DNA from 3 places in the Rossellomorea sp. H136 genome. Region 1 is predicted to be linked to each of the others. Evidence: riboswitches for the same ligand, from Rfam matches in the RefSeq annotation. Region 1 holds a riboswitch; each other region holds the start of a gene.
What was found. A riboswitch is a leader RNA that binds a small molecule or an ion and turns the genes downstream of it on or off. The one in region 1 is predicted to bind lysine.

Region 1 (6,880 bases):
AGACGCCAACGAGTGAGCTGCTCAAAATATCCAGTCTTCACCTCTTTGGTTGGAACAGCATACATCTTATCAATCCATACCGGCATTAAATATAAACTCGTCATTGGCATGTCACCGATGGTTTGATGGTACTCCATACGTCGATAATTCGCTTCTACTTTCTTTGGTACCTCTACTTTGATTTCCTTCGCTTTTCGTGCATCAAGCTCGACGGTTTTAGGACCGTTCAGCTTCACTTCTGGATTTCCAACAAGGGCAACTCCGGCGTGATCCGTGTCCACATCGACATCCATAAGTGTCATGGCGGAATACGTACCAGGCGGCAAACGAAGCTCTAATGAACCATCGACAGCGAAAACTTCAGGCTCCATTTTTTCACTGAACAGTACTACATAAGCCTGTCCTTTCGATCCGTCACGATCGGTTGCATTTAATGTAAGAGGATATCTTTCCTCTTCCTTGACCATTGCCATCGTCGTGCGTACGAGTTCTGTTCCGTCCTTTTTGGCTGTCAGGAATCCTTGGTAGCGGGACCCTGTTTCACCAAGTGTGGAATCGAGTGTTACATTCACGTCCACCGTTCCTCTTGCCGGTACCGTAACAGTTTGATTTGAGACTGTCAGCATGCCGTTTGGTGCCTCTTCTCCCTCAGCATTTGTAAAGCTTGATTCCAATTCAAGAGTGATTTCTTCCTCACTATCATTTGTATAGGTCACTACCTTTTCTACTGGAGCTGCTTGATCATGTGGCCATTTAAAGAATCCGAATGAGACCGATCCTGTTGCTCTAACCTGTGAATCGAGGGCAGCTGCAATGTCCACCCGGCCTGTACCCACATGATAAGGTTGGTAACCATCAAGCTTCTTAGTCGTATTCATCAGAGCTTGTTTTAATGTAGTGCCATCCCAGTCAGGATGCTTTTCGGCTAAAATGGCAGCTGCACCCGCAACATGAGGGGTCGCCATAGATGTACCATCTAAACTTTTGTAATCTCCGGTTCCATCTGAATATTGGGAACGAGCTGCTACAATCCCTACACCAGGAGCGGATAAATCAGGTTTTAGCCCCATATCTCCATAGCGTGGACCTTTTGATGAGAAGTACGCCAGTTCATCCGCTTTATCCACTGCTCCAACCGTCAAGGCTGAATCTGCAGTTCCAGGAGAACCAATCGTACCTTCGCCGCCTCTGTTGCCAGCCGCAATGACGAATAAAGTTCCATTTTCATCCGTCAGTCTATTCACCGCTTCTGCCATCGGATCTGTTCCATCACTCGGCATATCGCTTCCAAGACTCATATTGACGATTTTAGCATTCTCAGAAGCCCATTCCATTCCGTCGATGATCCAGGAATCCTGCCCGTATCCTTGATCACTCAATACCTTTCCAACTAGTAATCGGGCCTCGGGAGCGACACCTTTATGTTTTCCATCTCCTGCACCGGTTCCAAGAACGGTGGAAGCAACATGGGTTCCATGACCATTGACGTCCTTCACTTCTTCACCAGGTACGAAGCTTACAGCATCATCAATTTGACCTGCTATATCTGGATGCTCCGAGTCGATTCCAGTATCAAGTACGGCAACCTTGACTCCCTCTCCTGTAAAACCTTGTTCCCAAGCGGTATCCGCTTCAATTTGCGGCACACTTTGATCGAGAGCTGCTTCTACACGTCCATCCAGCCATATTTTATCAACACCGTGTTCAAATAGGGGTGCTTTCTCTATTTCTTTACTCTCACTTTGAACGGTGACGTCCTTCCAGAATGTTTCTGCGTGCTTTTTCTCTGCAGAAAGGGCCGCTCCATTAATACTTTCCAAGTCTCTCACTTTCTTCGATCCTTTTGGAGCTGGAACAGCTGAGAAAGCCCTTGCCTTTGTGTCTTGGTATTCTACGATGACCGGTACTGAAGATTGATTCTTGTCGTCATACCCATACTCGATCAATTTTGTAATATTAAATAAGTCTTCATCCAGTTTTCCTGCCGCCATATAAGGCATGGCAGAGTTAGGGAATACGAATGTTTCGTCTTTAATGGTCATGACCCTGACGCCTTCTCCATTCTTTTCGACAGGCTCCACATTGATGATTTGTTTGCCGTTTTGTAGAGTCGACACCTTTACCACATCACCAGTGATAAGGGTGACGGTATGTTCCCCTTTGATTGCTTCATTCTTATCTACCTTTGACTCGAGTTCACTCCCATTGGAGGAGATACCAAGTGCATCTACCTGGAACATCGAACCTGAAATCATCGTCGCAGCAATCGATCCAACAAGAAGTGGTTTCACGTTGAGCTTTTTCATGAACATTCTCCTATTCTATTAAACTCATTTGTTAATTGATTCATTTATGAGTAGATTCTAGCTGAGGATAAAATAAAGAAGGTATGTAGTCCTAAAAATATTTAAGTAGACTACCAAGCTTAAGATTCGTCAGTGTCACCTCCTTATTTACATAGTCGTATGCTAATACGGGGATGCAAGCTTGTTTCTCTAGGAGTAATTTTATATGTCTGTGGTTAATTAAATTGTAAGTCTCAGCACAACCATTTCTCAATTGGGGTTATTTTGCGGGAGTAGAGAACTACTCTCAAAGCGACTCTTGGTTTCCATTCAACTTATTTATGAAAATAGATACATATTTGTCACTTTTCCTTACTAGATGTCAAGGGGTAAAATTGGATATACTGATACCATTACAATCTAAGGGAGCAGCCAACGTGAACGAGATTAACCTCAAAGAACTGAGAACGAACCTGAACCGCTTCATGCTTTCATATAAATTCGCCCTTGAAGAGGTCCGGACAAAGATCAATATCTTAAGAGAAGAATTCCAGGTCATCCATGAATACAATCCGATCGAACATATTTCGACCCGCCTAAAGTCCCCTGAAAGTATCCTGAAGAAGATGTCAAAGAAGGAAATGAAACCTTCCTTTGATCAGATGAAAGAAAAAATCCGGGATATTGCAGGCATACGCATCACCTGCTCGTTCATCGAGGATATCTATAAGGTGTCGGACTTGATTCAATCCCAACATGACATTACAGTGGTGGAAGTGAAGGACTATATCAAGACTCCGAAGCCCAATGGGTATCAAAGCCTTCACCTCATCGTGCAGATTCCGATTTTTTTGACGGATCGCGTGGAAGTCGTGTATGTGGAGATTCAGATCCGCACAATCGCCATGGATTTCTGGGCAAGTCTAGAGCATAAAATTTACTACAAATATAACAAACAGATTCCTGCTCATATCCAGAATGGGTTAAAGGAAGCCGCTGCACAGGCGGCTTTACTTGATCGCAAGATGGAACAGCTCAATCATGAAATCAATATATTAAAAAAAGAGGATGGAGAGGATTCGAGTATTATGACGCCGAATGAAGTTCATCATTTTCTGACGCAACTCTCAAAAGAGGAGGATTGACAATACAAAGAAGGGCTTGCATTCTTTAATTCATCGTCTTTGTAATTCGAACCTGGATCTTCAGACCGGGACAGAGGACCTATCCTTATGTTCCGACAGGTAGGTTCATCCATTACTTATAATACTTTCGGAAGAGGATTTATGAATATATATAATAGAAGGCTGCGTCTCATTAGACGCAGCCTTCTATTATATACAAATGTGTGTTTGAGTTATGGACTTTCAGGGCAGGAACTAGTACCCATTCAAATGTAGGAAGGGAAGACCTACCCTATTTATCGGTCATTCCGAACTAAATCTGCATACGATTCACGTTCGATCACGACCCGTGATTCCCCATCATGCACAAACACAACGGCCGGGCGGGGGATACGGTTATAATTGCTCGCCATCGAATACCCGTAGGCTCCTGTACTGAACACCGCAAGAATATCGCCGTAATTCGTCGGTGGCAGCATCAGGTCCCAGATCAGCATGTCACCGGATTCGCAGCATTTCCCTGCGATGCTCACTAGCTCCGTGCATTCCTCTTGTGGACGGTTGGCCAGGACCGCATGATATTTCGCCTGATACAAAGCCGGGCGGATATTATCTGTCATCCCTCCATCAATCGCGACATACGTACGCACATCCGGGATGATTTTCTTCGATCCCACTTTGTACAACGTCGTACCCGCCTCGGCCACCATGCTTCGGCCCGGCTCCACCCAAACTTCAGGGAGCGGATATTCATTCTTTGCAAAATAGGCCTTCACACTATCGGTAATAGATTTCACATAAGTTGGAATCGGCAGGGGCTGGTCTTCTTCCGTATACCGGACACCAAATCCTCCGCCTATATTCAGCACCGGCATCGTCACATCCAATTCGATACGGATCCGCTGCATGAAATCAGCCAACACCTGAATCGCCTGATCAAACCCTTCCCGTTCAAAAATCTGGGATCCGATATGGGAATGCAGACCAAGCAATGAGAAGTATGGCTTGCGAATAGCCAGTTGAATCGCCGTACTTGCCTGCCCGTTAAAAATGCTGAATCCGAATTTCGAATCCTCCTGTCCCGTCGTGATGTACTCGTGGGTGTGGGCTTCGACGCCTGGTGTGACCCTGATCAAGATCTGAACCCGTTGCTCACGTTCCTTCGACAGGTCATGGAGAAGTTCAAGTTCCAAGAAGCTATCGACGACAAAACAGCCGACCTCAGCCTCGAGAGCCATGAGCAGCTCCTCCTCCGACTTGTTGTTCCCGTGGAAATGAATCCGGGATGCCGGAAACCCCGCCTCCAGGGCCGTATACAATTCCCCTCCGGACACAACATCCAGAGATAAATTTTCCTGCTCAGCCAGTCGCACCATCTCTTTACATAAAAACGCTTTACTTGCATACGCCACCTGATACTTCAAACCACTTATATTGAAAGCATCCTTGAACAATCTCGCATTCCCGCGGATCATCCCTTCATCGTAGACCATTAAAGGCGTCCCATAGGCTTCCACCAACTCACCCGTGCTCATCCCTCCGATTTCAAGATCTCCATGAATATTCACATCAATTGTACTCATATCCTAACTCCTTTTGACTCTCTCTAAAAAACACAAAAAACCGTATGAAGCGATGCTCATACGGTTTATCATCAAAAGTTCCAGCACATGATGAAGACTATGTATTAACATCTCTTCAATAGTGCTCCACAACTTTTTCATTGTGACAGTCCAACATTTCTTCAATGCTGGCCCAACAAAAAATAGAATTGGCTATTTTCTGCTTCGGCGATCTGCCTTTCCCAACTTATCCCGGAATCCATTATTCTCAAAGAAGGTACTCATCATACTCGCGCCTCTATTATCAGAGAGTGATTTATTATTTTATTGGAATTACTATATCATTCTCTTAAAATGGTTGTCAATGGTTTTTCACCTCACCACATTGGACGAGCTGGAGGACATTTTTCCAAGATTCTTTTAATACATATACAAGGAAACTATCTGAGGAGGATACAGATGCCAAGTTATCAAGAAGCAGCTCGATTTGAACATGGTTTTTGGCTACAGGTGCTTGGAGATCATGCCCGGTTTATCCATGACTCCCTGGCTCCAAAAGAAAAAGAATCCATCACTGCCGCCAATGCTTTTAAGGAGGAGTGGGATCAACTGCTGGAACGTTCGAAGAAAAATCCCGATATTTCTTTAAGCAGACAGGCAGAAGAGGTCAGCCTCCGCTTCAGGAAATTCAAACTTGAACTGATTGCACGTCATTTAACAGGGGATATCAGAATGGGTCTCGGCCCCACATTCCTAAATCATATGGTGAATGAGCTCGAAGAATACCTCCGCGTCTTGAAGTACTTGACCAAAGGTGAAAAGCCGCCAATTTTCCACGAGCTCCACCACCATCTTCTTTGGCTGTTAGATGCGGCAGGGCATGCTGGAGCTATCTCCGACAACATGGACCGAGTTGAAAAACAAATCAAGAAGCAAAGTGATGAATTCACAACGGATTTTGAAGCCTTTTACTTAAAGGCCGTTGAAATGGCAGGATTCCTGAGAACAGAAGTGACCCACTTCCCTGCTCTCGAACGGTTCAATGACGATGTCAAACTTGAGATGAAGCTGTTTATGGGATTCTTGGATGAAATTGAAGAGATGGAATTAAGCAAGGCCGCACTCGGTACCTTCGCCGCTTTAATGGCCGATCATATGCTGAGGGAAGAATGCTATTACTTAACGAAACTCGCAGAAGCAACCAGCCAGCAAGGTCCGGACTGTGATCCTACAAAGCAGCGGCTTTAGTTCCTCAACCCTTTCATTAAAAAATCCCCGGATTCAAATTCCGGGGATTTTTCTTAATCCAGTTTTATTTCGAAAGGTTTCAATTTGACTGGCTTATCATTCATGCTTAATGTCTCAAATGGGACGATTAGTGAGTAGTCCTCAAGGTTCGCATCCTGTGGTAATGCATAAGTGGTTTGAAAACGGAGGGTATCCTTATCCACTGTTTTCGTTGTATCACTTCTGATCATATGATTCAACATCTCATTATAATCCAGTCCATCCTTGGCATTTCTTTTAACATCTTTTGATGGGATCAACTGAACGAATTGAGCGAAATTCTCTAAAATGTCATAATTGAATTGTTTTTCTTTGATGGCATCGATGGTGAAGTCCAGTGTCACCTTCCCTTTTACGTTTTTGATATCCTGTACAGTAACCTGATAACCAAAACGAGGGCTCTTCACCTGGAATGGAGGTGAATCCTTCAGTGAGATGATGCCGTCTTCATCTACGCACTCCATATCAGCCTGGACTTTCAGCGACTGTGCCTTAACACTGAGTTTATTAGTGAATAGCTCCCTGACAGTCTTTCGATAATCACCTTCAATTTCTTTGATGATATTAAGTGTCTCAGCACTGGACTTTGATAACCGGTTCCCTAAGTCATCGAACACAATCA
Region 2 (6,880 bases), 2.3 Mb from region 1:
TTCTCGATTTCCAGCCATGATTTACCCCCCTTAATGATAAAATATGAATTCGTTTTCTAATACATTTTTAAGAATGACTAGACGACGATACATATTTTATATTGTAACAATAATGTGACATGTTCATTTTACTCCCAAGGAGTGGAAGCGTCAAGAAAACGTATACATAATTTCGACAATACCGCAAAAATATTTTCAATTTATTGATAACAGAAAAGATGAGGTATCGCCCCATTAAATGTTCGAAAATTCAAATAAATATCAAATAAAAATTATATCACCAAAATATCCCAAGGTCATTTTTTCGAGGTATGGGATGATAAATCCCCTTTTCATGTATATAATAGTTTTATAGAAAGAGGGGATTTACTTGGAACAGAAAAAAGAAGAAGTACATCAACCGTCCGTTCCAATCTTCGGATATGAAATGTTACGTGACATATTGATTCCAGAAATTTTAGGAAAGCATACACCCGATATACTATATTGGGGTGGAAAACAGCTCTCTCGGAAATTTCCCCTTCAGTCATTAGAGGAACTGATATCGTTTTTCGCTGAAGCCGGCTGGGGAACTCTTGCACTGCTGGAACAAAAAAAGAATGAGATGACCTTTGAAATAAGCGGACCGGTGCTGGAACGACGCATTGCCTTAAAGTCGGATGTAACATTTAAACTGGAAACGGGCTTTCTGGCCGAACAAGTACAGTTACAAAAGAAATGTGTGGCAGAAGCTGCCGACGAACTACATAAACGGAGTCATTCAGTGAAAGTGATTGTAAGATGGGACGAGAAAGATAAAGTAGAATAGTCCTTACCGTCATCCTTTTTCATACTCTAATAAAGGGTTGCCCTTCAATTGATGGGGCAACCCTTTTTCTGTTGTCCCGCTCTCTGCTCCTTTAATATTATAACGTGATTTCTTCCATCTTCACCGCGTCCAGATTAAATGCAGTATGTAGGACACCTGCTGCTTTTTGCATATTTTTCTCGTCTACGACTGCAGATACTTTGATTTCAGACGTGCTGACCATTTTCACCACGATGTCATTTTGAGCTAACACTTCGAACATTTCCGCTGCCACACCTGGATTTGAGATCATACCCGAGCCAACGATCGATACTTTTGCAAGCTCACTTTCATTCTCTACATGGGTGAAGCCTAATTGTTCTTTGTTTCGTTCCAGAACAGCAAGGGTTTCCTCCAGGTCTTGTTCTTTAATAGAGAATGATAAATTGGTCGTATTCTGATCGGTCTGACTTTGAATAATAATATCTACATTCAGATGATTTTTGGCTAAAGTGGTAAACACAGAAGAGAGTCCCGTTAATGCGTTTCCTAGACCAAATACAGTTACACGCGTAATTTCAGCTTCAAATGCTACGCCTCTCACAATCAGGTTTTGTTCCATGCTTGCTTCCTCCTCAATATAGGTTCCTTCAACTTTTTCAATACTGGATCTGACCTCTAACGGAATTTGATAATTCTTGGCAAATTCCACTGCCCGTGGATGCAGGACTCCAGCCCCTAAATTAGCCAGTTCCAACATTTCATCATAAGAAATGGACGGTAACTTCCTTGCTCCATTAATATAACGCGGGTCCGTTGTGTACACCCCGTCTACATCTGTATAAATATCACATCGCTCTGCTTTCAGGGCAGCTGCAATCGCAACGGCGGTTGTATCTGATCCACCACGACCGAGAGTTGTAATTTCCCCCGCTTCTGTCATCCCCTGGAATCCCGCTACGATCACAACTCTTCCCGATTGAAGGTGACTAAACATCTTTTCAGTATGAATATTGGTGATCCTCGCATTGCTGTGAACGGATTCCGTCTCGATCCCGGCCTGCCAGCCTGTGAATGAGATGGCATCGTGTCCAGATTGAATCAGTGCCATCGTGAGGAGCGAAATGGTGACTTGCTCTCCTGTAGAAAGAAGCATATCCATTTCTCTCTTACTTGGTTGTGATGTAATTTCCCTTGCCAATCCAACGAGTGTATCCGTCGTTTTCCCCATGGCAGATACCACAACCACAACATCATTCCCTCTTTCTTTTTCTTCTGCGATTCTTGACGCAACATTTTGAATTCTTTCTACAGAACCTACTGAAGTCCCACCGAATTTTTGAACAATAATACTCACAACTTCTCCCTCTTTCTCATTGAGCGCATCGTTACGACTCATTTTTTGATGGTGAAGAGTACAATCACAATCATCCTAAACGTTCATGGAACAGGTTCATCACCTGCGCTGGATAATAAAAAAAGCAATGAGAATAATATCTCATTGCTTTATGAACATACAGCAGAACATACTAAATAGGTTCATGGGCATTGTGAGATAGCTCTCCAAGATTAAATCATCTTGACAATCCTACATTTCTTAAACGTAGAACCAGCGGAATCAGCATGAGACCAAAACCACTTCGGCGAATCTCCCCTTTCCAGGCATCTCAACAGAGCTCATACTCCTCTTTACCTGTACTTTTGAAGTTCGCACCTCTATCACCACTTTAAAAAGTGATAATGTTATAAATTTTCGTTAATTATAGCATATAAGAATTTGTGATTCAATGCACATCTATAAAATAAAATCATATTATTATTGATTTACGTCGTAGATTTTGTTGCTAATTTGCAGGAGCGAGTAGTGGTTGATTTCCGCTCCTGATGCTCGCTTTCCGCGGGGCGTGAGTTGAGAACCTTCCGCTACAATCAACTATCATAGTCAACAAGTTACTTCGAAACCATTATAAAAACAACACTCTTTTAAATATGAGCTCAATCAAAAGAAACCACATACTTCCTTGTTTCTACTATTACCTACTTCAATTTTTCAACTAATACCTTAGCAACAGCTTCCGGAATCCCTATCTCAATAAACTCCTCCACCGTTGCTTCTTTCATTTTCTTCATGGAGCCAAAGTGTTTTAAAAGCTGCTTCTTCCGCTTCGGTCCTATGCCGTCAATGTCGTCAAGGGTGGACTGGAAGGCGCTTTTACCTCTGAGCTGTCTGTGGAACGTGATGGCAAATCGGTGGACTTCATCCTGGATCCGTTGCAGCAAGTAGAATTCCTGGCTTCTCTTTTCAAGAGGGACAATTTGTAAAGGATTCCCATACAGCAGTTCCGACGTCTGATGCTTATCGTCTTTCGCAAGGCCGCCAAGTGGGATATCCAACCCCAATTCATTCTCAATGACATCCCTCGCCGCTTCGATCTGCCCTTTTCCCCCATCGATGATAATGAGATCCGGTAAAGGAAGACCATCCTTTAAAACTCTCGTATACCGTCTACGTACGACCTCCCGCATGGAATCATAATCATCAGGGCCTTTCACGGTTTTAATCTTATACTTTCGATACTCTTTCTTCGCCGGCTTCCCGTCAAGGAATACGATCATCGCAGACACAGGGTCCGAACCCTGGATATTCGAGTTATCAAATGCTTCAATCCGGAAAGGAGTATAAATGCCCATATGCTCCCCAAGACGTTCTATCGCTTTAATCGTCCGATCTTCATCTCTTTCAATCAGAGCGAACTTTTCTTCAAGTGCCTGTTTCGCATTCTTTTCGGCAAGCTTGACCAACTCTTTCTTCTTTCCCCGTTTAGGCTTGGTGATTTTCACCTCTATCAGCTTAGCCGCCAATTCTTCATCAATCTCCTCAGGCAAGAAAAGTTCCTTCGGCTTAAAATGATTGGATTTCGAATAAAACTGACCTAAGAACGTCAGAAATTCGTCCTCGGGTTCATTGTAGAGAGGGAAGAGGGACACATCCCTTTCAATGAGCTTTCCTTGACGCACAAAGAATACTTGTACACACATCCAGCCTTTATCAACGGAATATCCGAACACATCCCGATCAGTGAAATCGGTCGTGGTCATCTTTTGCTTTTCCATTGTCGCTTCAATGTGAAGGATTTGATCACGAAATTCCTTCGCTCTCTCAAACTCAAGATTCTCTGCCGCTTCATTCATTTTCACCGTTAATTGATTCTTGATATCTTTGTACCCACCATTCAGGAACCTGGAAATTTCGTCAGTCATTTCTCTATATGTGTCTTTGCCTACTTCTTTAATACAAGGAGCCAGACATTGACCCAAATGATAATACAAGCAGGCCCGGTCAGGAAGGGTAGTGCATTTTCGTAACGGATACAGACGATCCAGAAGTTTTTTTGTTTCATTAGCTGCTCCTGCGTTGGGATATGGACCAAAATACCGGCCTTTCCCCCTTTGGACTTTGCGGGTAGTAATAAGTCTTGGGTGTCTTTCGTTCGTAAGCTTGATAAACGGATAGCTTTTATCGTCCTTTAACATAACATTATATTTGGGGTCATATTTTTTGATTAGGTTCATTTCAAGCACAAGGGCTTCCAGATCAGAAGAGGTCATGATGTATTCGAAGTCCTCAATTTCACCTACCAACCGTTGAGTCTTGGCATCATGGGAACCGGTAAAATAAGAGCGCACACGATTCTTCAATACTTTTGCTTTACCCACATAAATAATCGTACCTTGTCTGTCTTTCATCAAATAACATCCCGGTTGATCCGGTAATAGAGCTAATTTATTCGTAATGGTAGGGTTCATCGTCTCTCTCCCTTCTTGTTTGCCCAGTTATAGACGGTTTTTGTAGAATAAACAGGATCGGATTGTTCCTGTGAATTTTTTTATCACTTTGGTATCCTGAAGAAATTCATTGGGGTAAAAGGCAGTTCTTTTTTATTGTTTGTCACTTTTTTATGTTTTTCCGTTTCTTCATATAAAAACCAACTCAGTCTGGAATTCCTTCTTAGCCTATTGTAAGGCTTTCAAAGAATGGATTCCAATCAAAAGTTGGTTTAAGGGTTTAACATTTATCTGATTTTTTATTGCCTTAAAGACTTGCGGCTTGGTCAAAGGCAAAAAGTATCAGGGCTGGTTGACCAGGATACAGCTGTCTGATAGATATTTTAATACATTAAAACACCGGAGCTCACAAATAAGGCCCCGGTGTATATAAAAGTATCTTATACGTGTTTGTTTAATAGTTCAGCAAGTGCTTCCTTAGGTTGGAAACCGATTACTTTGTCTACAACTTCGCCGTCTTTAAGGACAACTAAAGTCGGGATACTCATAACCCCGTATTTACCTGCTGTTTCCTGGTTTTCATCAACGTCAACTTTGACGATTTTTACTTTGTCGCCCATTTCTCCATCTAATTCTTCCAAAACTGGAGCGATCATTTTACAAGGTCCACACCAAGGTGCCCAGAAATCCGCTAATACCAGTCCGGAATTTGTTTCAGTTGAGAATGATTGATCAGTTGCATGTGTAATTGCCATTTATATGCGCCTCCTAAAATCTTTGAATGTAACGCTAGTATATCACCGTTTTTTTTGTGATGCTATTAATCTGCTCGTAGGTAATATTCCCTTCAGATAACGGAATATACAGGGAAGAAAAATAAGGAGCAGCCATCTGGCTGCATCCTTATTTTCACTACATACTATGCTCATACCCTTTAGACGCTACTTGAAACGTGAATTTGAATTAAGAAGAAGATACTTTAAGCTTTTTAAACTCTTCAGTCAGCATCGGTACCACCTCGAACAGGTCACCCACGATTCCATAATCCGCTACGTTAAAGATGTTCGCTTCAGGATCTTTGTTGATCGCAACGATGACTTTTGAATTCGACATACCCGCTAAATGCTGGATAGCTCCAGAAATACCACATGCAATATATAGGTCAGGCGTTACAACTTTTCCGGTTTGACCAATTTGCAGGGAATAGTCACAATAGTCGGCATCACATGCTCCACGTGATGCTCCTACAGCTCCACCAAGAACATCCGCCAGATCTTTAAGAGGATTGAATCCATCTTCACTTTTCACTCCGCGTCCGCCTGCGATGATGACTTTCGCTTCAGACAGGTCCACACCTTCGCTTGCTTTACGTACGACTTCTTTAATGATTGTTCGTAAGTCTTTAATATCAACGGAAAGGGAAGAAACTTCTCCTGTACGTGACTCATCTTTCGCTAACGGCTCGATGTTATTTGGACGGATCGTCGCAAAAATCACACCGCCCGTCACAATTTTCTTTTCAAATGCTTTCCCTGAATAAATCGGTCTTGTGAAAACAAGGTTCCCGCCAGCTTCTTCAAGATCGGTTGCATCAGAAATCAATCCTGTGCTTAGCTTACTGGCCACTTTAGGGGACAAGTCTTTTCCAAGTGCAGTATGTCCGAAGATGATTCCTTCAGGCTTTTCTTGGTCGATAACCGATAGTACGGCTTGTGAATAGCCATCTGACGTATACTGCTCCAGTTTATCATCTTCCACAACCACTACTTTGTCCGCACCATATTGAATCATTTCATTACCTAAAGCGCTTACACTTTTGCCGATTAAAACGGCTACTACTTCTCCGCCTTCAGATACTGTTTTACCTGCCGCAATCGCTTCAAAGGAAACATTTCGTAATGATCCGTCCCTAACTTCTCCAAGTACTAATACTTTTCTCGCCATGTTAAATACCCCCTGAATGTTAGTTATTACTATGAGTTAGCCTTATATAACTTTTGCTTCATTGCGAAGAAGTGAAACAAGCTCTGATACTTGAGCATCCAATTCGCCTTCTAACACTTTACCTGCTTCCTTCTTCGGTGGAAGGTAGATTTCAATTGTTTTTGTTTTCGCTTCTACTTCATCTTCGTCTAAATCAATATCATCCAATTCCACTTCATCTAAAGGCTTTTTCTTCGCTTTCATGATTCCTGGAAGTGATGGATATCGTGGTTCATTCAATCCTTGCTGTGCCGTTACCAGTAAAGGTAGAGATGTTTCAATTACTTCTGAATCCCCTTCTACGTCACGTGTAACCGTTACTGT
Region 3 (6,880 bases), 2.1 Mb from region 1:
CTTCACATACCGTGTGAAGGTTGTTTTCACGCATCATTTTCTTCAAGCCCATATAGTTATCATTCGTATTCAGCTTAATTTTAAGCCAATCCGGTTTACGAATGTGTTCATCTTTCTTACTCATACCCCTCATCTCCAATCCTAAATAATTCTGACTTAGGCAAAGAGTGAAACGCTTTCTAAATCGTTCATCTTATGTAAAAAAAGCCATCATCAATATACTCCTTTTGTCACTTTATCATACTAAAAAAGTGAAAACAAGCATGTGATACCCTATTACCATTTATTGATGATTATGAATCCCGATGAACGATACAAACTAGAAGTAGGCCCCTAAAAATGGAGGGATTATTTTGAACAAACGATTGGTCTTAGCCTTTGTGGCTTTTTGCATGTTGATAAGTCCTTGTCAAACCTTTGCTGCTGAAAAACTGACAGACGAACAGATTCACACGAAAAGGATGGAGTTATTTCAGAAAAGCGAGGCGCTGACTCATATTCCCTGGTACTATCTTGCCGCTGTTGATCAGTACGAACGCAGTCTACGGTTTGCCCGCAAAGATAGGGAAAAGCCCTCTTCACTTATATCGATCTATATGGAACCGGAAAAATGGATCGGCCCACTGAATCCTAACCGGGAAGATGACAATCCTGAAACGATAGCTCTATTCAACGGGATTGGCCGGGATGGAGACTTCGATGGAAAAGCCAGCCTGAAGAGTGATGAAGATATACTTGCTGCTTTGACAGATTTTATATTACGGTACGGAATTGACCGGGATAATTTCAAGCTTGCTCTGTGGGACTATTACAAACGTGATAAAACGGTCAGTATCATCATGGGAAATGCGAAAATCTATAAACAATACGGGACCATCCATTTAAACCAGAAAGCCTTCCCCCTTCCCCTCAGATTCAACTACAGTTACCGAAACACTTGGGGTGATGCCCGTGGTTGGGGAGGAAGACGTATTCACGAAGGGACGGACCTCTTTGCTGATTATGGTGTACCTGTAAGAGCAACATCGTATGGAATCATTGAGATGAAAGGATGGAACCGATATGGAGGCTGGCGTATCGGCATTCGGGACATTAATAATACGTATCATTATTTCGCCCACCTTAGTGGTTTCTCTAAAGATCTTCATATAGGTCAAGTGGTAGAACCGGGAATGGTTATTGGTGGTGTCGGGAGCTCTGGATACGGCCCCCCTGGAACATCAGGGAAGTTCCCTCCTCATCTGCATTACGGAATGTACAAGGATAATGGTTTAACGGAATGGTCCTTTGACCCTTATCCTCACTTACGAATGTGGGAACGTCAAGACAGAATCAAAAGCAAAAAACGTTAAAAAAGCAGACAATGGTTAATCCATCGTCTGCTTCATCTTTTTACTCTTTATACCTGTTTTTTGGATTTGGAAACAGCGTTCATGATACTAGCTGCTAATCCACCCCAGATGATGACCATTCCTACAACCATCATTGTAATAGCGCTACCTGTCATGTTAGCTTACCTCCTTATAGCTATCAGCTTCTGTTTTGGCATGCCAGCGTTTGAATGAGAAGGCAACACCTGCAAGGATTGCGAATCCTGCAACAAACCATCCACTGTAAAGGATGAAGGCATCTGAGTAACCTCCATAGTTCCCGGTTTCAGTTTCAAATTCTCTTAATAAATTCATTTTGAATAAGCCGAACATCATCCACCCTAGAACGATTGGTGTGATGACACCTAAGCATACCTTCCACCAGGCACCAAGCTGAATATCCGAGATTCCATTAGCGTGAGATTGGAAAGCACCTAACTTACGCAGGAACCATGCAATCACTACTACTTCAACTAATCCCACGAATGCTACACCAAACTGGTTGATAAAGTAATCTGCCGCATCCAGGAAGAGTAATCCGCCCTGAGTGGCAAATAAAATTGAGATGATCGCAGAAAGACCTCCACCGAATAGAACCGCTTTCGTACGGGAAATTCCGAACTTCTCAGAAACCCCTGCTACATAAGTTTCTGTAATCGAGATGAGTGATGATAGTCCTGCTAACACCAGGGAAGCAAAGAACAAGAATCCGAATAAACCGTTAAGAGCCGGGAATTCGTTAATGATTTGCGGGAATACCACAAACGCCAATCCAACTCCACCGCTTACTACTTCCTGCACCCCTACACCTTGAGATTGAGCCATGAAACCTAAAGCAGCAAATACCCCAATACCTGCAAGTAATTCGAACCCTGAATTACTGAAACCTGTGATGAATGCATTATTTGTAATATCCGATTTCTTCGGAAGGTAACTGGAGTACGTAATCATAATCGCAAACGCAATGGATAAACTGAAGAAAATTTGTCCATATGCCGCTACCCAAACACCCGGGTCAGCTATTTTGCTGAAATCCGGTTTGAAGAAAGCGTCTAAACCATCCAATGCTCCAGGCAATGTTAAAGCGCGAACAACAATTATTAAGAATAAAATAACTAGTGCCGGAATAAAGATCTTATTCGCTACTTCTATTCCCTTCTTTACACCTTTGAAAAGAATCCCTAATGTAATCACCCATACCAATACAAGTGGAATGAATACTCCAGGAACGATACTTCCTGTCTGACCAGGATCAACCGTAAGCTTCAAATAGTCGTTGAATAAGAATGACTCTGTATCCTTCCCCCAACCTAAATTGAAAGAAAATACACTATACGACATCGCCCATGCGATAATGACGGCATAATAGGTAGAGATGACAAATGCGATTAATACTTGCCACCAGCCAAGCCACTCAAATTTCCTATTGAGACGGAAATAAGATAGTGGTGCCGACCCACGGTACTTATGACCTAACGTAAATTCAAGCACTAATAATGGAATACCTGCTGTAAGAAGAGCGAATAAATAAGGAATAAAGAATGCTCCTCCACCATTTTCATACGCTACTGCTGGAAAACGCCATATGTTTCCCAAACCGATTGCTGACCCGACAGCAGCTAAAATAAATCCTGCTCGTGTTCCAAACTGGGCACGTTTCTCCATGTTGGTCCCCCCTAGTTCTTTCCAACTACCATAATAAGGTATTTGAAATTTTTATATTTTCAGATTATTTATAATCTAAAGTCAGTATAGCTAGTTCCACGCCAATTGTCAAAGCTATTTTGAAGCTTTTAAAGAGATTTTTTAAAATTGGAGCAGGTACTATTTCACTATAAGGATTTTGTCGAAACATGAAGGATTGATGATCGGAAAGATTTAGTTGGGTTTTGGGATACCATCACAGGTTTTTAATAATACCTAACATCAAGTACGAATGCATAATAAAAAACCAGAAGCCAATGAGCTCCTGGTTTTTTATTTTATTATTGTTCTGAAACAGCTGGTTTTGCTTTTTCACCAAACAGAAATGCGAATGCGACGATTAAGATAATCACAACACCGAGACCGAATAGAGTGCTTCCAGTGAATCCTAATACAAGATATCCAATTGAAGCAGCAACCGCTCCAATTATTGCATATGGAAGCTGTGTAAGAACGTGATCGATATGATTGCTTCCTGCTCCTGTAGAGGAAAGGATGGTTGTATCCGAGATTGGAGAACAGTGATCTCCCAATACGGATCCTGCTAATACAGCTGCCATAGCAGGAAGTAAGATACTTACATCTGTCGCAGCAGCAATTTCCCCGGCGATCGGAAGTAAGATTCCGAAAGATCCCCATGAAGTTCCCGTCGAGAATGCCATGATTCCCGCAACTAAGAACAAAATGACTGGAAGTGCCTGCATCGGTAAGCTTGATTGTTCAACCAGACCCGCAAGATACGTACCTGTTTGCAATTGATCGATCAATGTGACGATCGTCCAGGCGAAGATAAGGATGTATACGGCCGGTAACATGGATTTGATCCCTTCCACTACCGCTACTCCAACGGCTTTCCCCTCGATTCCTTTCAAGCTTACCTGACGAATGAAGAAGATCAGCGCAACAAGGAGACCGAATAATCCACCATATAATAATGATTTCGTTACATCTGTATTTTCAAAAATCGGCAGGATGTCAAATGATCCGACGGCTTGATATCCTGTCCAGAGCATCATTCCAATTGTACCGATAACAAGAGCTACGATCGGCCAGACAAGATCACCAACTGATCCTTTCGAGCTGACAGGCAGATCATTTTTCAATTCGCCTGGAATCTCTTTTTCAGGATCATAAAGGGCTCCCGTCTCAAGGGCTCTTACTTCATGCTCTTTCATCTTTCCAAAGTCCAAGCCTTTAGCAGCAACCATGATGACAAGCAGAACAGCTGCCCAGACATAAAGGTTCATTGGAATCATTTGAACGAAGGCTGAAAATGCTGTGTACTCTGTGATACTATGTGTAGCAAGAATTGAACCGATGATACCGATGATGTACGCTCCCCAGCTTGAGATGGGTGAAACGACACAAATCGGTGCCGATGTCGAGTCAATGATATAGGCTAGTTTTGCACGTGAAATTTTGTGACGATCCGTAATGGGTCTCGAAACCTGTCCAACAGCAAGGGCATTAAAATAGTCATCAATAAAAATTATGATACCTAAAACGGCTGAAAGAAGCTGTGCACCTTTTCTCGTTTTCACACGTTTCATCGCCCATTCTCCGAATGCGCGGCTACCGCCGGAAATATTCACAAATGCTGTGATGACACCAAGAATGAGTAAGAAGAAAATAATATAGACATTCCAGGTGTTGAGCGCTCCATCTGCGACAAAAATGCCTTTAAAGGCGTCCCACATAAAGCTGAATGTTTTCGTAATTGAGAAATCTGCTAACAGAAATGCAGACGCAACGATTCCTACTCCCAGTGAAAGTAGAACCCGTCTCGTAAGTATAACCATAAGAATGGCTAAAAGGGGTGGTAATAGTGAGTAAATCGTGTTTTCCATAGTGTCCTCCTCCTATTTGATAGGGGGGAACCATCGTAGCATGATAGAGGATAATAAAAAAAGGCAACGATAGAGAAGCTATCATTACCTTAGTAAGTAATTTAAGTGCTCCATCACGATCTGTAGCTCCCCATTATAGAGATTCCCTATAATGACAGTGTTATCCTTCTTCAAGATAACCCCAGCAACTACACATTCGACATGCATAATTACTTCGGCAAAAGTTCCCTTTCATCTGTTCTCACAGTTGTCATTCTCAAACAGCTTACTCTTGAACTCTGCGCCTCTACCCCATCGGACTGATGATGTGGTGTGTTATAAAATTTTCTTTATTAATATAACAAACTATCATTCTTTTGACAACTTTTTTTCCTGACTAATTTGTGGGAATTTCAATAGAAGGACTGGATTCCCCTCCACCATTGTTATAAAACTGCGGTACATCCAGGTGAACGGTACCCATGGCAACCAGGATATCCTGCTTGATGGTTTCTGTTTTCGTTGCAAATGGGATGATGATCTGGACATTGACTTCAAGCTCGACAAACACTTTTACAACGGCATTATTAATCCCGAATTGCTCTACCGTAGTTTTAATATCAGAACGGACATCTCCGATCGAGTGAAAGCGGATCGGGACTTTTGGACCAAGGTTACCGAGTAACACATTGTTGGTCGCTTGGCCAAGAGGGACGGAATAAGTGATGCCCTTCGCTGCTTTTGACTTTCCTTCATCGATTTCCACTTCAGTAATAAATTCAAGGTTTTCTAAATTTCCTTCCTCTGCTTCTTGCAGGTTTTGCTGAACTAAGTTGGTGATTTCGGCCTGAACCCGGTTGATGGTCTGAGTATTATATTTAAATGAAACAATATCGCCTTCTGTATTCTTCACTTCTTCCGTTATATCCGAAATATCAAGAACATCTGCAATTTTTTTGTTAATCGCTTTATTGATAACCAACGTACCGATCCTGCTGGTTTGAGTTTCAGCATAAGCAAGCAGTGTCGGTTTTAAACCTTTGTTAATGATCCACAATCCGAATCCAGTCGAAATCATAAAGAACAGAATCGTAATGATCATCACATATCGAAAAGGCAGCGGCCCTCCTCTTCGGGGTTTGTATGTTTTAAACTTTGACAAAAAAATCCCCCCTTACAAGCTATTTGTATGCAAAGTAAGAGGGGTTTAACGCAAAAAATTTATTTAATTTTAAGAGATTGGGGTTCATAATCCGGATCAAATCCGATAATCACCTTATCTAATTCCGTACTTAAGTCCATGGCATATGGTGTTAGTATTTCCTGTCCATCTTCTTCAATGATCCGAATCACCGGTCGATCCGTTACACCTTTATTTTGATCGGTCACAATTCCTTTTCGGCCATCATTCAGCTCGACAACCATCCCGTTCGGATAAATGGCCACAGAAGACCTGAAGGCTTCAATTACATTTGTATCAAATAGAGTACCGCTTCCTGCATATAATACCTCCAGCGCTTGATGTGGAAGCATGGCTTTCCGGTATACACGATTTGACGTCATGGCGTCGAATACATCGGCCACCGCTATGATTTTTGCAAAGGGGTGGATATCCTCACCTTTGATTCCTCGTGGATAACCAGATCCATCTAGCCTCTCATGGTGCTGGTACGCGCAGTGAGCAATGATCAGGGACACAGAATGAAGCTGTCGCAAAATCTCAAAACCGTGTTCTGAATGCTTCTTGATTTCACAAAATTCGTCTTCTGTCAGCTTGCCTGGTTTCAGAAGAATTTCCTCCGGCACAAGCATCTTACCGATATCATGCAAAATTGCTCCTACGCCTAACTGCTCAAGCTGTTTAGTAGACAGTTTAAGTTCCAGACCTATGGATAACGTATACAAAGTCACATTAAATGAATGATGAAATATATAGGAGTCATATGTGAAAACATCCGTCAAAATGGTTAGGAGATCATG

Region 2: another riboswitch for lysine. It lies ahead of ACYH0O_RS18030 (aspartate kinase); the one in region 1 lies ahead of lysA (diaminopimelate decarboxylase).
Region 3: another riboswitch for lysine. It lies ahead of ACYH0O_RS20895 (Na+/H+ antiporter NhaC family protein); the one in region 1 lies ahead of lysA (diaminopimelate decarboxylase).

Annotation. Positions count from the first base shown of each region.
Region 1 is NZ_CM166371.1:1,238,724-1,245,603, reverse strand. Features, by position in the region: gene ACYH0O_RS06260 (S8 family peptidase) at 1-2,306, opposite strand, end outside; gene ACYH0O_RS06255 (GTP pyrophosphokinase) at 2,681-3,430, shown strand; gene lysA (diaminopimelate decarboxylase) at 3,706-4,992, opposite strand; lysine riboswitch at 5,104-5,280, opposite strand; gene ACYH0O_RS06245 (DUF2935 domain-containing protein) at 5,431-6,219, shown strand; gene ACYH0O_RS06240 (DUF4179 domain-containing protein) at 6,273-6,880, opposite strand, start outside.
Region 2 is NZ_CM166371.1:3,512,852-3,519,731, forward strand. Features, by position in the region: gene ACYH0O_RS18020 (succinate dehydrogenase cytochrome b558 subunit) at 1-18, opposite strand, end outside; gene ACYH0O_RS18025 (YslB family protein) at 371-808, shown strand; gene ACYH0O_RS18030 (aspartate kinase) at 906-2,144, opposite strand; lysine riboswitch at 2,336-2,514, opposite strand; gene uvrC (excinuclease ABC subunit UvrC) at 2,825-4,594, opposite strand; gene trxA (thioredoxin) at 5,014-5,328, opposite strand; gene ACYH0O_RS18045 (electron transfer flavoprotein subunit alpha/FixB family protein) at 5,537-6,517, opposite strand; gene ACYH0O_RS18050 (electron transfer flavoprotein subunit beta/FixA family protein) at 6,560-6,880, opposite strand, start outside.
Region 3 is NZ_CM166371.1:4,103,794-4,110,673, forward strand. Features, by position in the region: gene lipA (lipoyl synthase) at 1-124, opposite strand, end outside; gene ACYH0O_RS20880 (M23 family metallopeptidase) at 393-1,352, shown strand; gene ACYH0O_RS20885 (methionine/alanine import family NSS transporter small subunit) at 1,400-1,507, opposite strand; gene ACYH0O_RS20890 (sodium-dependent transporter) at 1,509-3,035, opposite strand; gene ACYH0O_RS20895 (Na+/H+ antiporter NhaC family protein) at 3,356-4,921, opposite strand; lysine riboswitch at 5,037-5,218, opposite strand; gene yunB (sporulation protein YunB) at 5,298-6,062, opposite strand; gene ACYH0O_RS20905 (HD-GYP domain-containing protein) at 6,122-6,880, opposite strand, start outside.